One region of the Desulfocicer niacini genome, then DNA from elsewhere that is predicted to be linked to it. Evidence: riboswitches for the same ligand, from Rfam matches in the RefSeq annotation. Region 1 holds a riboswitch; each other region holds the start of a gene.
What was found. Region 1 has a riboswitch for cobalamin ahead of ACYQ2M_RS16745 (TonB-dependent receptor plug domain-containing protein). Riboswitches for the same ligand answer to the same signal wherever they lie in the genome.
Positions count from the first base shown of each region.

Region 2: linked by a shared signal. The riboswitch ahead of ACYQ2M_RS02455 (FecCD family ABC transporter permease) and the one ahead of ACYQ2M_RS16745 (TonB-dependent receptor plug domain-containing protein) in region 1 are both predicted to bind cobalamin.
Region 3: linked by a shared signal. The riboswitch ahead of ACYQ2M_RS23595 (hypothetical protein) and the one ahead of ACYQ2M_RS16745 (TonB-dependent receptor plug domain-containing protein) in region 1 are both predicted to bind cobalamin.
Region 4: linked by a shared signal. The riboswitch ahead of ACYQ2M_RS15695 (ABC transporter substrate-binding protein) and the one ahead of ACYQ2M_RS16745 (TonB-dependent receptor plug domain-containing protein) in region 1 are both predicted to bind cobalamin.

Region 1 is NZ_BAAHYK010000032.1:10,215-13,319, reverse strand. Features, by position in the region: gene ACYQ2M_RS16745 (TonB-dependent receptor plug domain-containing protein) at 1-1,486, opposite strand, end outside; cobalamin riboswitch at 1,619-1,801, opposite strand; gene ACYQ2M_RS16740 (alpha/beta fold hydrolase) at 1,983-2,753, opposite strand; gene ACYQ2M_RS16735 (helix-turn-helix domain-containing protein) at 2,872-3,105, opposite strand.
Region 2 is NZ_BAAHYK010000003.1:125,627-128,731, forward strand. Features, by position in the region: gene ACYQ2M_RS02445 (radical SAM protein) at 1-608, shown strand, start outside; gene ACYQ2M_RS02450 (hypothetical protein) at 605-1,477, shown strand; cobalamin riboswitch at 1,546-1,769, shown strand; gene ACYQ2M_RS02455 (FecCD family ABC transporter permease) at 1,887-2,933, shown strand; gene ACYQ2M_RS02460 (ABC transporter ATP-binding protein) at 2,934-3,105, shown strand, end outside.
Region 3 is NZ_BAAHYK010000077.1:5,491-8,595, forward strand. Features, by position in the region: gene ACYQ2M_RS23580 (hypothetical protein) at 1-256, opposite strand, end outside; gene ACYQ2M_RS23585 (DUF4198 domain-containing protein) at 529-1,311, opposite strand; gene ACYQ2M_RS23590 (hypothetical protein) at 1,349-1,600, opposite strand; gene ACYQ2M_RS23595 (hypothetical protein) at 1,616-1,954, opposite strand; cobalamin riboswitch at 2,150-2,338, opposite strand; gene ACYQ2M_RS23600 (TonB-dependent receptor) at 2,642-3,105, opposite strand, start outside.
Region 4 is NZ_BAAHYK010000028.1:56,511-59,615, reverse strand. Features, by position in the region: gene ACYQ2M_RS15700 (FecCD family ABC transporter permease) at 1-353, opposite strand, end outside; gene ACYQ2M_RS15695 (ABC transporter substrate-binding protein) at 376-1,317, opposite strand; cobalamin riboswitch at 1,717-1,901, opposite strand; gene ACYQ2M_RS15690 (DUF2284 domain-containing protein) at 2,212-2,835, shown strand.

The DNA.
Region 1 (3,105 bases):
AGGTGGGGGTATAAAGTTCGTTGAGGTTGGGCGCTCGGAAGGCTTTGCCCACGGAGCCCCTGAAGCTTATCGTGTTGTTGAGCCGGTAGAACAAGCCCAGTTTTGGAGAGAATGCATTTTCAGACTCGGAATTGATATCATATCGGCAGCCCAGGGTGGCGATGAAATTGTCAGTCACATTGATTTCATCCTGCAGATAACCGGCCACATTGCTCATATTCTCGTCCATGGTCCGGTCAATGATTGTGCCGTCTTCTTCGGTATTTTCCCAGAAACCCTGCATGAAACTATAATCCACGCCTGTGGTGAATATGTGTCTTTGGCCCAAGGCTTTGGTTCCTTTGAGCTGGATGCCTGTGTCCCGGCCCCAGTGCTCAATATCGCCGACCAGATACAGATACGGCGAAACATCGCTGCTGCCTCCCATGCCCATACTTGAACCCATGCCGCCCATGCCGCCCATACCGGTGCTGCCGGAAGAAACATAATCGGGATTATTCACAATATGCTCCCGCAGTGAATCGGTTTCGTCGTGGTTGCTGTAAATTCGCATTTCCAGATTCAGGTCGTTCAGAATTCGGGTTGTGCCTGACAGGTTCAGGAAATAAAAATCATGGCGGCTGTCCCCCAGATCCCGGGTAACCGGCTGGTAATCGCTCATCCCATTGGCAGACTCATTGCGGGCAAAGTTGCCGGAAAAACACAGGGAGGAGACATCGTTCATTTTATAGTCGAAACGGCCAAATAATTTTTTGGTATCAAATTCCCCGTCGGTGATTTTTTCGTATTTTTTGGTAAATTTACCTGATCTGTATGAGTATGACAGGTTGTCGTCCCGCCGGTACTGGTTGTCAAAGTACTGCCAGGCCGCATCCAGGTTAAAGGAAAGCTTGCCTTTTTTGCCCAGAACCGAAGTTCCGCCCTCTGCGAATCCGTATTGACCGCCGTATCCCCTGACATTGGTTTCAATGCCATCCTTTTTTCTTTGGCGGGAGATGATGTTTATGACACCGCCCATGGCGTTACTGCCGTATAGGGAAGAGAAAGATCCCTTGACTACTTCAACCTGCTCCACGGAAAACAGATCGGTGCGAAGGGGGTAGGCAAATCCGGTAAGAGCTGAATTCAAGGGCACCCCGTCCATCATAAGCAGGGAGCGCTTTCCGCCTCCGATACCGCGAATATTGGTGGTGAACCACCAGCTTTGAGAGCTTGATCCTCGGTTGTCCAGCCCCGGGAGACCCCGGAGGGCATTTTCCAGGGTGGTGGCTGTGGTTTTTTCAAGATCCTGCCGGGTGACCACCTCCACATCGGCATACAATTCATCCGCCGCCCTGGCCGAACGGGTGGCGGTAACAACAGTTTCTCCGAGATCTGTGCAGGTTTCAGTGTTCTCTTTTGCAGCATTTGCCGGCTGGGCCATACTCAGAAACAACCAGAGTAAACTCAGCATCAATAATCGGTTTTGAAAATTTTGTTTCATCATCTTTTTCATTCCAGTTCCGCTGATCACGTGGGTCCGGAATAAAAAAATCCCGAACCTATTAAAAAAATAGATCCGGGATGTCCCGATTTTATCCGCTGATCCGATTGGACGCGCCCTGCCACGGGTATACGTCCACTCATAAAGGTCATGGCAGGTCTTCTGACTTCCGGCTCATCCTTTTTACCTCGCCTTCCCATTCATTACAAACAGTGGCATCTTGAGGCAATTGTCCCCGGTTACAGCGGCGGGCCCGTCTCCGAATTTCACGGAGTTCCCTTTTAGGCTTTATTCAGCACCATTACCCGTAAATTAAATTACGATTACTCCTATAGTCAAAAAGCCACTTAAGTGTCAAGAGCGATTTCTCAAAAAGAATGCTGGATTCTTATTTGTGTGTATGTTTTTTGCAATTCTTGTAAATGGTAACCTGTTTTTGCCTTTGTTGGACGACGCTGATGAAAAGCGGATCTTCAGGCCATTTCTTTTCGTTTGTTGGTTATAATGTTATCTTGGCTATAAAGTTAGACATAACCTTCAAAACACTCGCTTGTGCCTCTATGTGTGGGGCATGCCCACAATTTTCGATCATCTCCGACTGGGCAAAACCGGAAGTTTTAGAGACAATGGATTTGACTTGATCTGCGGAGCCATATTGATCATTCATTCCTTGGAGTGCCAACAGTGGCGCCTCAATGCTTGGCAAAAGGTATTCAATGTTCCAGTATTTGAACCAGCCGGAAAGCCATGTGGCGGACCATGCTTTGAAAATTGTTTCTGTTTTGTCTCCGTGATATTTTATCAGTCCTTTCAGCTGTCCTTTCTCCCATGCCTCATCAGCCATCCTGATGCCGGCGATGGTTTTCGGCTCAACAAATACATGTGCTGCCTCCGTGATGATGCCTTTTAGGAGTGAAGGTTGCTCCGCGCCATAGATTAAACTGATGCTTCCCCCATCCGAATGCCCAATTAATATGAAAGGTGCGCCGGGAATTATTGCTTTTAAAAGTTTTGGGAGTTCTCTTAACGCATATTCATGCATGTAATGCACAGTATGAGCACGGTTCAAAGGAGAAGATTTTCCGTAGCCCAAACGATCATAGATCAGTCCGGAACAACCAGTGGCTTTACATAATAGTTCTGGAAAATCTTTCCACATAATCTCGCATCCCAGGCCTTCGTGCAGGAATACAAGATAGGGTTTGTCCCGGCCCCTGTGGATTAGTCTATAGCTGAGCGTGTGACTCTCATTCATTTTTAGCTTTGGCATGGATATCTCCTTGTGAGGTATTATGGTTCTGCCAAACGAATACTTCCGTGCAAAAATCTGAATATAAGGGAATTAAACCTTGTTAAGCAAGGGCTGTTTGATGTAAACGATTGATATCTCATAAAGGCGGAGCACCGAATAATCGGCTGTATTCACGCCTGAACTGCGAGGGGCTTTTGTAACCAACTTCGAATGTTTCGGTCAGTGCATCCAGGTTTTTTGTGAGCATCAACCTTCTGGCCTCGTTCAAACGCAATCGTTTTTGAAATTGCAGGAGGGCATTGAGGTCAACCCTTTTTACAGGATAAACTGACAGCGGCAAGCCGGGATTAAAATATTTGACATAATTCAT
Region 2 (3,105 bases), on a different contig from region 1:
GAGGAGAAGGCTGTCATGAACAGGTAATAAAAGGGTTAAAGCAGGCGGTTTCCGCCGGGTTTTCCACTTCCATGATTTACACGGTGAGCGGGGAAAATATCCACGAACTTCACCGGATGCCTGATTTGATTAAGGACTGGGGGCTTGAACGGTTTTTTATCCAGGTCATCGGTATTCGTGGGGAATCGGCGGACACCAACGATGGCCTCCAGGTGTCCATGGAACAATGGCTTGATGTGGTGCCGGATGCGGCCGAAGCCATGGCCAGGCAGGGAATTATTGTGACCTATCCCCGGGTATTTTTAAATGAGACAGAAGCCTTTCAGTGCGCAGGACTTGTGGCGGACAACTATTTTATTTTTCCCAATGGACGTATCTATCGCTGTCCCCTTTGTGAGGATTTTGCCCTGCACAGCTTCACCATTGATGACAACGCCATTGTTTCCACGGGTAAGATAAATGAAACAGATCTGTTTGGTCTTACCATCCCCGAAGGATGTGTCATGAATAAGATGATTCAACCGGGAAATATTGCGTACAATGAAGATGGTATTCCCTGCAAACGCATTGCATGCTGTATGTTGAAAGAAGAGATTGAGTTAAATTGATACCCGCAGATATGGACATACGGGATGCCGGAGCTCTTGCCGGGGAGGAGGTACGGGCCTTGAACTTTATTCGAAATGTTACTTCCTGTCATTTCAGAAGGCATTTCCGGCAGGGGTTAAGGTCTCATATTTTTGAGGTCCTTGATGCCGGGGATGTTTTAAAGGAAACACAAGGGGAGATAAGAGCGGGTATGCGATGGTTCCCCCGGGCGGTTCCCCGTGGGATGTTTCGAATATTGAGAAATCGTTTTTCCTCACTGGATCAGGTGCTTGATGAAGTGGGTAAGTATGCCCTGATCCTGAAAATGCTGGGACCGGAGCTTCTTGCCGTTTCCCAGGAATTTATTGTTCAATATAATGGCCCCGGAGGGCCTGAGATTTTGCTTTGCGGGCTTCAGGAGTATGTCCAGGGAGCGGTGCTGGACCCATGGTATCTCCATGAGGAAACTCCCCTTGAAATTTTTTTCCAGACACATTTTCCCGGAGAGCCTCCGGAAAAAAGCAGTGTGAACAAGGCGTTTGAATCCATTACCTCTTTTGTTGAAAAGACACGGCATATGGTCATGGATAAAGGATTTATTCCCGATCTTGCAGGCAACGGCAATCTACTTCTCACAAGCCAAGGAGAGCTGAAACTTGTGGATATCAATAATATCATCCCTGTTAATTGCAATGATAAAATTTTCCTTGATGATAAAAATTACCCTTCCTGTGATAAATCCATTGAAGTTCTTTTTCTCCTGGAACAAAAGATTTTGAAAAAGCAAAATCTTCTGGAGGATGTTTTATATGGGAAATTTCTATGTTCACAGAGAATAAAACGTGTCAGGTTGTTTGAAGAACAATTTTATCAGAAAGTTGGATTTTGATGCTCCCATGTCCCCGTGTTACAGGTACAAAACAAATTGACTTTTGGAGGGAAACAGTTTATTTTGTCTGGATAATTATAGTCTCAGGTATCATGGTGGAGTGGTAGTATGGCTGTCAACTCCCCAATGAGCAGGGAATCCTGTGAAAATCAGGAGCGGACCCGCCGCTGTAACCGGCATTTTGTGTCTTAAATCTTCTTTTTAAAACCGGCCACGGCTGGTTGATGCAAAGAAAAGAAAGCATTGACGTCACGCCGGGAGTCAGAAAACCTGCCTGGGACAAGTGGACCGAAAATGTGCACGCGGTTGGACAGGCCCACTATACCATTGAGGATACAATACGGCGTCCCCATATCGATTTAAATATCGGTATGGGTTTTTTTTTGCCTGTTGTTTAAAGGGAGTAGTTGTGAACTGGATTCAGCCGTGCCTTCCAAGGAAAACAGGGACAATTGTCTGTGCCTTGTCTGTGCTTTTGTTTGTCCTTGTGGTGTTGTCAGCCTCCCTTGGATATATGAAGATTGATTTTTTAGATGTGCTGGAAATAATTTTTTCCCATGTCTCTGGCAAGGAAAATACTGGAATTTCCATTTCCCAGGCATCCCGGGTGATTGTTATGGATGTGCGCCTGCCAAGGATACTGACATGTGCTGCTGTGGGGGCTGCCCTTGCGCTGTCCGGGGTCATTTTCCAGGGGATTTTGTTAAATCCCCTGGCAGATCCCTATACACTCGGGGTTTCTGCCGGTGCTGCCTTTGGTGCCTGTTTTGCCATTTTGTTGAATCTGGGTGCTGCCTTTGTCTCAGTTCCCCTGTTTGCCTTTGCCGGGGCCTGCCTCACATTGTTTTTTGTGATTTTCCTTTCCTATACCGGTAAGAATTCCGCAGCCGTCCTTTCCTCCAATAGTCTCATACTTTCCGGAATTATTGTGGCTGCTATTTTGTCTGCAGGTATCAGTTTTTTAAAATACACTGCTGATGAGCAGGTTTCCATTATTATTTTCTGGCTCATGGGCAGTTTTGCCTCCAAAACCTGGCTGGATGTGGGGGTGACCCTTCTGTGTCTTGGCGCGGGGCTTGTGGTTGCCATGGTATTTGCCCGGGATCTCAATCTCATTTCCCTGGGGGAACGATCCGCTGCAAGTCTTGGGGTGGATACCCGCAGGGTGACCCTGGTGCTGCTGGTGACAGGGTCCATGCTGGCAGCGGTTTCGGTTTCCGTGTCGGGGATTATCGGCTTTGTGGGACTTCTGGTTCCCCATATGGTAAGGCTTTTCACCGGGCCGGACAACCGACATCTGGTTCCCGTTTCAATCTTTGCCGGGGCCTTGCTGCTGCTGGGCGCAGATACCATCACCCGGGCCATCCTGCCCCACGAAATTCCCATCGGCATTTTAACAGCCCTCATCGGCGGTCCCGTGTTTTGCTGGATTTTCAAGCGGGGGGCCATTCGCTAAATGAAAATCAACTCCAATACTTCCGGGATAAGTGTCGATATTTTTCTTGAAAACCTCTCGTTTGCCTATGAACAGGAGCCGGTATTAAGGGATATTAATCTTTGCTTTAAGCCCGGAAAATTTTATTCCATCCTGGGGCCCAACGGATGCGGAAAAACCACCTTGCTGGATC
Region 3 (3,105 bases), on a different contig from region 1:
TATGAATTCCCAGTAGATACCGGCCGATGAGGTCGTTGTCAGCAGGAAGTTTTATTATCCCGGGTTCATCAGACTCCCATGGCAGTGTTTGAATCTTGCCGTCGGGATCACGCACCACCGCAAAGGATGAACCCGGTATCATACTATCAGAAAAAGAAGAGGGATCAATCGAAACGATCTCATCCAGAAAAGAGAGCGTCAGATACTTTTTCTCTGAGTTTGCCCGTCTGTTTTGACTTCTTAATTTTCTTATCATTTTCCAATTCATCTGTTCCAAATCTGATGGATATATGTATCTATTCTGATCGACAAGTTCCCAAAAACAGACGGGGAAGCCTTCCATGGCATACGCGCTGGGAAATGCCAGGCTCAGCAGGATCAGACAGTAAAAAATAGGCACAAAATGTTTCATGGCATTAATCCATTATGATGTTATCGATGCCCTTGACAGGGGACGGAATGTCGCATTAACAGCGATTGCGAGCCTCTGGTTCGAGGCTCACAATCACGAGCTGTTACTGCAAGATATCATCGCACCTCAAAGGTCAGGGATGTGGTATAGGAATATTCGTCCGCCTTATCCGGTTCCGGATAGGGTGCCTTGTGGTTTGCCTTAATCACCCAGATACCTGAACTCAAGATCTTTATTTCCCCGATTCCGTCCTGTTTTGTCCTTGTGGTATAAGCCCAGGCATTGTCATAGGAAAACCCTGCATAGGAGGCGTTGATATTTTCAGTAAGAGGCTTTCCCTGGTACAGTAGTTTGAATCTGAAATAATCACCTGTTTTCAAATGGGACGGGTTGACCATGGGAACGATCTCAAGGGGAATTCCCACTGGCTGCATAAAGGATTTGCTTTCCGTGGGAGCTCCCACGTTAATAATGGCCTTTCCATACATCCCCAGATATCGTGAATAAATCACATCTTTAAGTCCCTTCCTGGGTTTATGAACATATCCATGGGTTGTTTTAGTGGAAAATCCCTCCTTTCGATGTACCATGGCGATATAGGTGTCCTGGGAGAGTTTGTCCGCCGATGCATATTGAAATTCGTTCAATGCATTCACCTTTATTTCCTTGCCGTCTGGCCCTATCATGTATATCTTGCCGAGCATCTCTTTGCCATAAAGGATGTCCATTACAGGGCTATAAAAGGCATGGCCCCACCCGATGGAAAAATTAACCCCATGGTTCTCAACCGGCGTATAATCATTTGCATTGAGCCACATGTAATGTGCCTGAACATCAAAGGCAAACAAACTAAGAAAGATAAATATTCCGGCAATCGTCATACGTTTAAACCTGTGCATAAAAACCTCCTTTAAAAAGAATTAAAACAACATACGTCTACCAATTGAGATTTAGTTGAAGAAAATAACTGCGCTCCCTTCCGATGGAGTAATCATAGTGCTCTTCATCAAACAGATTCTCCACGCTGAAAGCGATCTGGGGACTACCAAAGTACTTGGTCTGATATATCTGTCCGATGTATTGGCCCGTCAGACTGGGTGCCCGGTTGGTCTTCCGGACGGCATGAATATCCTGGCCCACAATGGCGGCAAAAGTTGCAGAACGAAGCGGCACGGCTTTTGCCGCCATTGTGCATTTGCATTGTTAGGCCTTGGGCTTTAATTTGCGCCTTATTTGATTTTTACCTTTGTCATCACTTTGATCCCATTGATCAAAGAGACCAAACCAATATAAACGTTCATTTACAGTTAAGCCACCGAGGGCATGAATTGCATCAGACTTAAAGGTTTGCCAGTTTGCATAAAACTTGTTTTGTTCTTCCTCTGACTTAAACCAAACATTGCCGTGCCATTTACTAACCATTAGATCGAGTTGATTGATCGAACCTTCAGATCGTTTCCAATCTTCAACCCATTTTCCCAAATTATTTCTGAGTTCAAAGTCTTCATCAGGAATAGAATTAACTAAATCATCTATGTTCATAGAAGAGTCCTAACTTATAATATTGGGCAACAGCTGCCAGCTATCCGGCCAGGCCGAACATGGCAGACCCTTGGCGAATACTTTATCAGCCTTCCAAAACAAAAAAAGCCCTGAATCGTTTAAAAAAAAACGATCCAAGGCTGTCCCTTTTTCTATCCTCAAGATCAAACAGGTGCCGGTATTGCCGTACGCAGCATCCCTATGGTTGTCCAGGTAGGTCTTCTGACTCTTGGATCACTCTACTGACTGCGCCTTCCCGTCCATAACTAACATGGACAGTGACATTATGCAGTGTTCGTCCCCAATCACAGCGGTGGGCCCGTTCCGGATTTAAACCGGATTCCCTGTTATGCAGTTTCCTGCACCTGATCAATGCATTTAATAGTTTGTAAAAACTTAAAAGTCAATAGGAAAGAACAAAGGGGTTGTGTGCCTATTTCAAAAACATTTTCATGGTAAATATTTTAAAAAGGTTATGTTCAGCTAAGACCAGGTCCGTTGAAATATCGGCCCGGCGGGCGGGTGGCATTGAATAACACGGTTAAGGGCGCCCAGTTAAGGCCCATCCGGGCCTTGGACTCCGTTGCGAGAATATGCATAGGCGGCATGGGCCCCGTTCCATTCGCCAGTTAAAGGCGTCAACAAAAATAGAACTGGCTATCAAGCCGATACGAACCCCAAAATGGATTAGTACATATACCGCAGGCCTACCGTAATTGTTCTACCGGAAGTCGCTTCACTGCAATAAAATTCTGAGTCCAACAGGTTGTCAGCTGTAAGCTGCAAGGTGGTATTTTTCATTATATCAAAATTTAACGCTGCATTAACAACAAAAAAATCATCTTCTGCGCCGTATTCGCCAGTGACAGAATCGGGCTCCTGCCGTTCGCTGACATACTGACTGTCCAGGAGAATGTTCCAGCGGTCTTTTTTAAAAGAAAGCCCGGCATGAAATAAATGTTTTGGAATATTGTAATCTCTGCTTTCAGAATTTTTTAAATTCGTATTTTCTATTTGATCCTGCAATATCTTGCCGTCTTGCCATGCATAATTGATATATCCCCCAAAGGCGTCAGTGAACTGATGATTTATCTCAAACTCTACACCACGGCGTTTTTCTTCACCAAAATTTTCATATTTTTTATATAATT
Region 4 (3,105 bases), on a different contig from region 1:
GATGAAATCCCCAAGATAAACGGCCCCACAATTGGATTTCGGAAATAAACCTGGAGCAAAAGCCCTGCAATGGCGAGATATCCACCCCCAAGGGCTGCGGAAATGGCCCGGGGTAATCTGATTTTCCATATAATGAACCCGTTGACGCTTTCAATATCGTGGCTGGCAAGAATGGTCCATAGTTCTGAAAATCGGATATCCACGGAGCCCTTCATGATATTAGCTGCCAGAATCAAGAGCAAAACCAGTCCGAAAAAAATATAACTGATCGTCCGCCGCCGCCACATAAGTTGACGATGGATTGTATAATCAGTGGATGGAGCAAGCGCGGATGAAGTAATCGGAGTAGTCATATAGCATTCCTTTTTTGTGTGTCTATTTGGAATAGGCAATCGGATCATTCTCAGGTAACAGCCTGAAATATTGAATCTTGTATCCAGGATAGCTTTCCGGATGAAGGATAGCCGCAATATCGATTAATATCTCATCCAGTTTATCACCGGAGTGTTTATAGTGGGGTAACGGAGAGTAGACCCGCCCGGTTTTTAGCGGCTTAATATTGGCCAGCAGCGGATTGGCCCTGGCAAGAGACGCCTTTGATGTGGCACCGCTGTCCGGTGTGCGATAGGTAAAAAAGATATCCGCATCCTGACCTGAATACAAAAAACGCTCAAGGGAAATTTCAATACAGGATTTACCAAATACATCCTCAAACTGGTAATCGCTTAATGCCAACTCCACAAGCTGTCCCACCCATGCGTTTCCCGGTTCCACAAGCACTCTTTTCTCGTAAATATCCCCCCACATTACCTTGGGTTTAACCCCGGCATTGGCCGTATCCATACGGATCTGATCCAATGCCCCTGAAACCTTATTAAAATAAGCATCCGCCTCCTTTTCCTTATTGAAGAACGGAGCCAGGAATCGAACAAACTTCATCCTGGCAGATAAACACATGGCCGTTGGTGTGGTGGTAACGGCAACCGGCACCTTCATCTCCGCCATCATCGGGATAATGGACATGTCCCATGTCAGCACCAGTTCCGGGTTAAGCTTTCGTAGTCGTTCGAAATCAAGGGCATTATAATCCCCCAGATAGGTAATCTTGTTGTCCTCCATACCCTGCACCACTTCGGGAATCGTCCAGTCTTCTTTTTTGATCAAAACCCCCACCAGACTATCCTCAAGCACGCCCAAAGCCTTTAAAATGGCAATATCAAAGGCCCCATAGGCAACAACCCTTTTGACAGGTGTTCTAACAAGTTCAGCTGAATCAACGCCATCGGGCACCGGCATACCCCGTGGTACAAGCGTCATCTGTCTTCCGGCACCATCCCTCACTCTACTAATGCCATTATCAAACCGGGTTATGGAGAAACTACCGATACTCATAAAACCGGCATCTTCATTTTTTTTGAGTTTACTTTCAGAGGTTATATCCTGCGAGCACCCACAAAATAGTGTAAGTAAAAAACAACATAAAAAAACAAAAAGAGCCTTTTTCATTTTACCTCCATATTTGTATCTTCAGCAGTTGTGCCAAAACGCATTGAAATCAGTAACATACCTTTGTTAATATTTGCCAGTCACTCCATTGATGCTTATTTAAAGAGGCCCAAAACAAAAAAAGCCCTGAATCGTTTATAAAAAACGATCCAAGGCTGTCCCTTTTTCTATCCTCAGAATCAAACAGGTGCCGGCATTGCCGTACGCAGCATCCCTATGGTTGTCCAGGTAGGTCTTCTGACTCTTGGATCAATCTACTGACTGCGCCTTCCCGTCCATCATATGGACAGTGACATTATGCAGTGTTCGTCCCCAATCACAGCGGCGGGCCCGTTCCGGATTTAAACCGGATTCCCTATTATGCAGCTTCCTGCACCTGATCAGTGATAGTTAATAGTTTGTAAAATCTTAAATGTCAATCATAAAAACTGGACAAATGCCTGCTCCGTCATATCCTCCAAAAAAATTCTGGTAAGGAACAGGTCGTAAAAAAACTTGCCCTTTTCAGAATCCATAACTGTTGAAAATTTGACGTTAATATTTGCTTGACATTAACTCACAACATTGAGCATTTTGGGCTTGGTCACAACATGGGCCACATAGGGATGGGGTCAGGTCATGACCAAGCCCAGGATTTTGAATGCGTAACATCATGGCCCAGCAGAAAGTCTAACTCATTTAAGCCGCAAAGGAATCAAACGTATTTTGGATACAAAAACAAAACTAAACCCGATATCAAAACAGCCATGGGAGCACTTGCAACAAGAAGCCATCAAACTTGGGGCAAGTGCCTGCACCGCCATATCCTCCAAAGAAATTCTGGTAAAAGAAAATCTGGCGAAGCTGTGTAACGGAGAGTATACCTGCCCGAATTATGGTCGCTCCTCAAGCTGCCCTCCCCATGTGGAAGGCCCTGCAGAATTCAGAGAATGGCAGAGCCAAAGTCAATATTCCATTGTCGTAAAAATAGAATTACCCACGTCGATCATGTTTTCCGATGAACGAAAAGGAGTAATGCGATTGCTTCACCAAATAGTCGCAGCTGTGGAGCAGAAAGCCAGAGCGACAGGTTTTAAAAAATCAAAAGCATTTGCAGGGGGATCATGTAAAGATTTATTTTGTGAGGACCAGGAAAGCTGCTGTGTAGTGACAGAAAACAAACCCTGCCGTCACATGGAATCGGCTCGACCATCCATGTCGGGCTTTGGCATCGATGTCACCCAATTAATGCTGTCTTCCGGATGGTCGGGCCAAAAAGCGGAAAAATCAAAATTGCCGTATAAAAATGACAACAGCTGGGTGGCGGGTCTGATCCTTCTGATCGGTTGAACCGGCTGACCTGAAATGAATCTTAAACCCGTAGGTTTTGTTAAAAGTCCCCTTAAAACGCAAAGCTTAGGGGCTACAAAAGACAATCTCACGCTTAAAGCTTCAATGGAAGAACTTAAAAAACAGCAAAAGTAAATTGAGACAACCCTGAATGATATCCTGATATTTGAGCCATGGCACCAACTGCTCAAAGGAATAGAGGCGTTTTCACATATTGATATTGAAGTAATTTATCATGGCCTCACTTTAACTCAAATACTAAAAGATGAC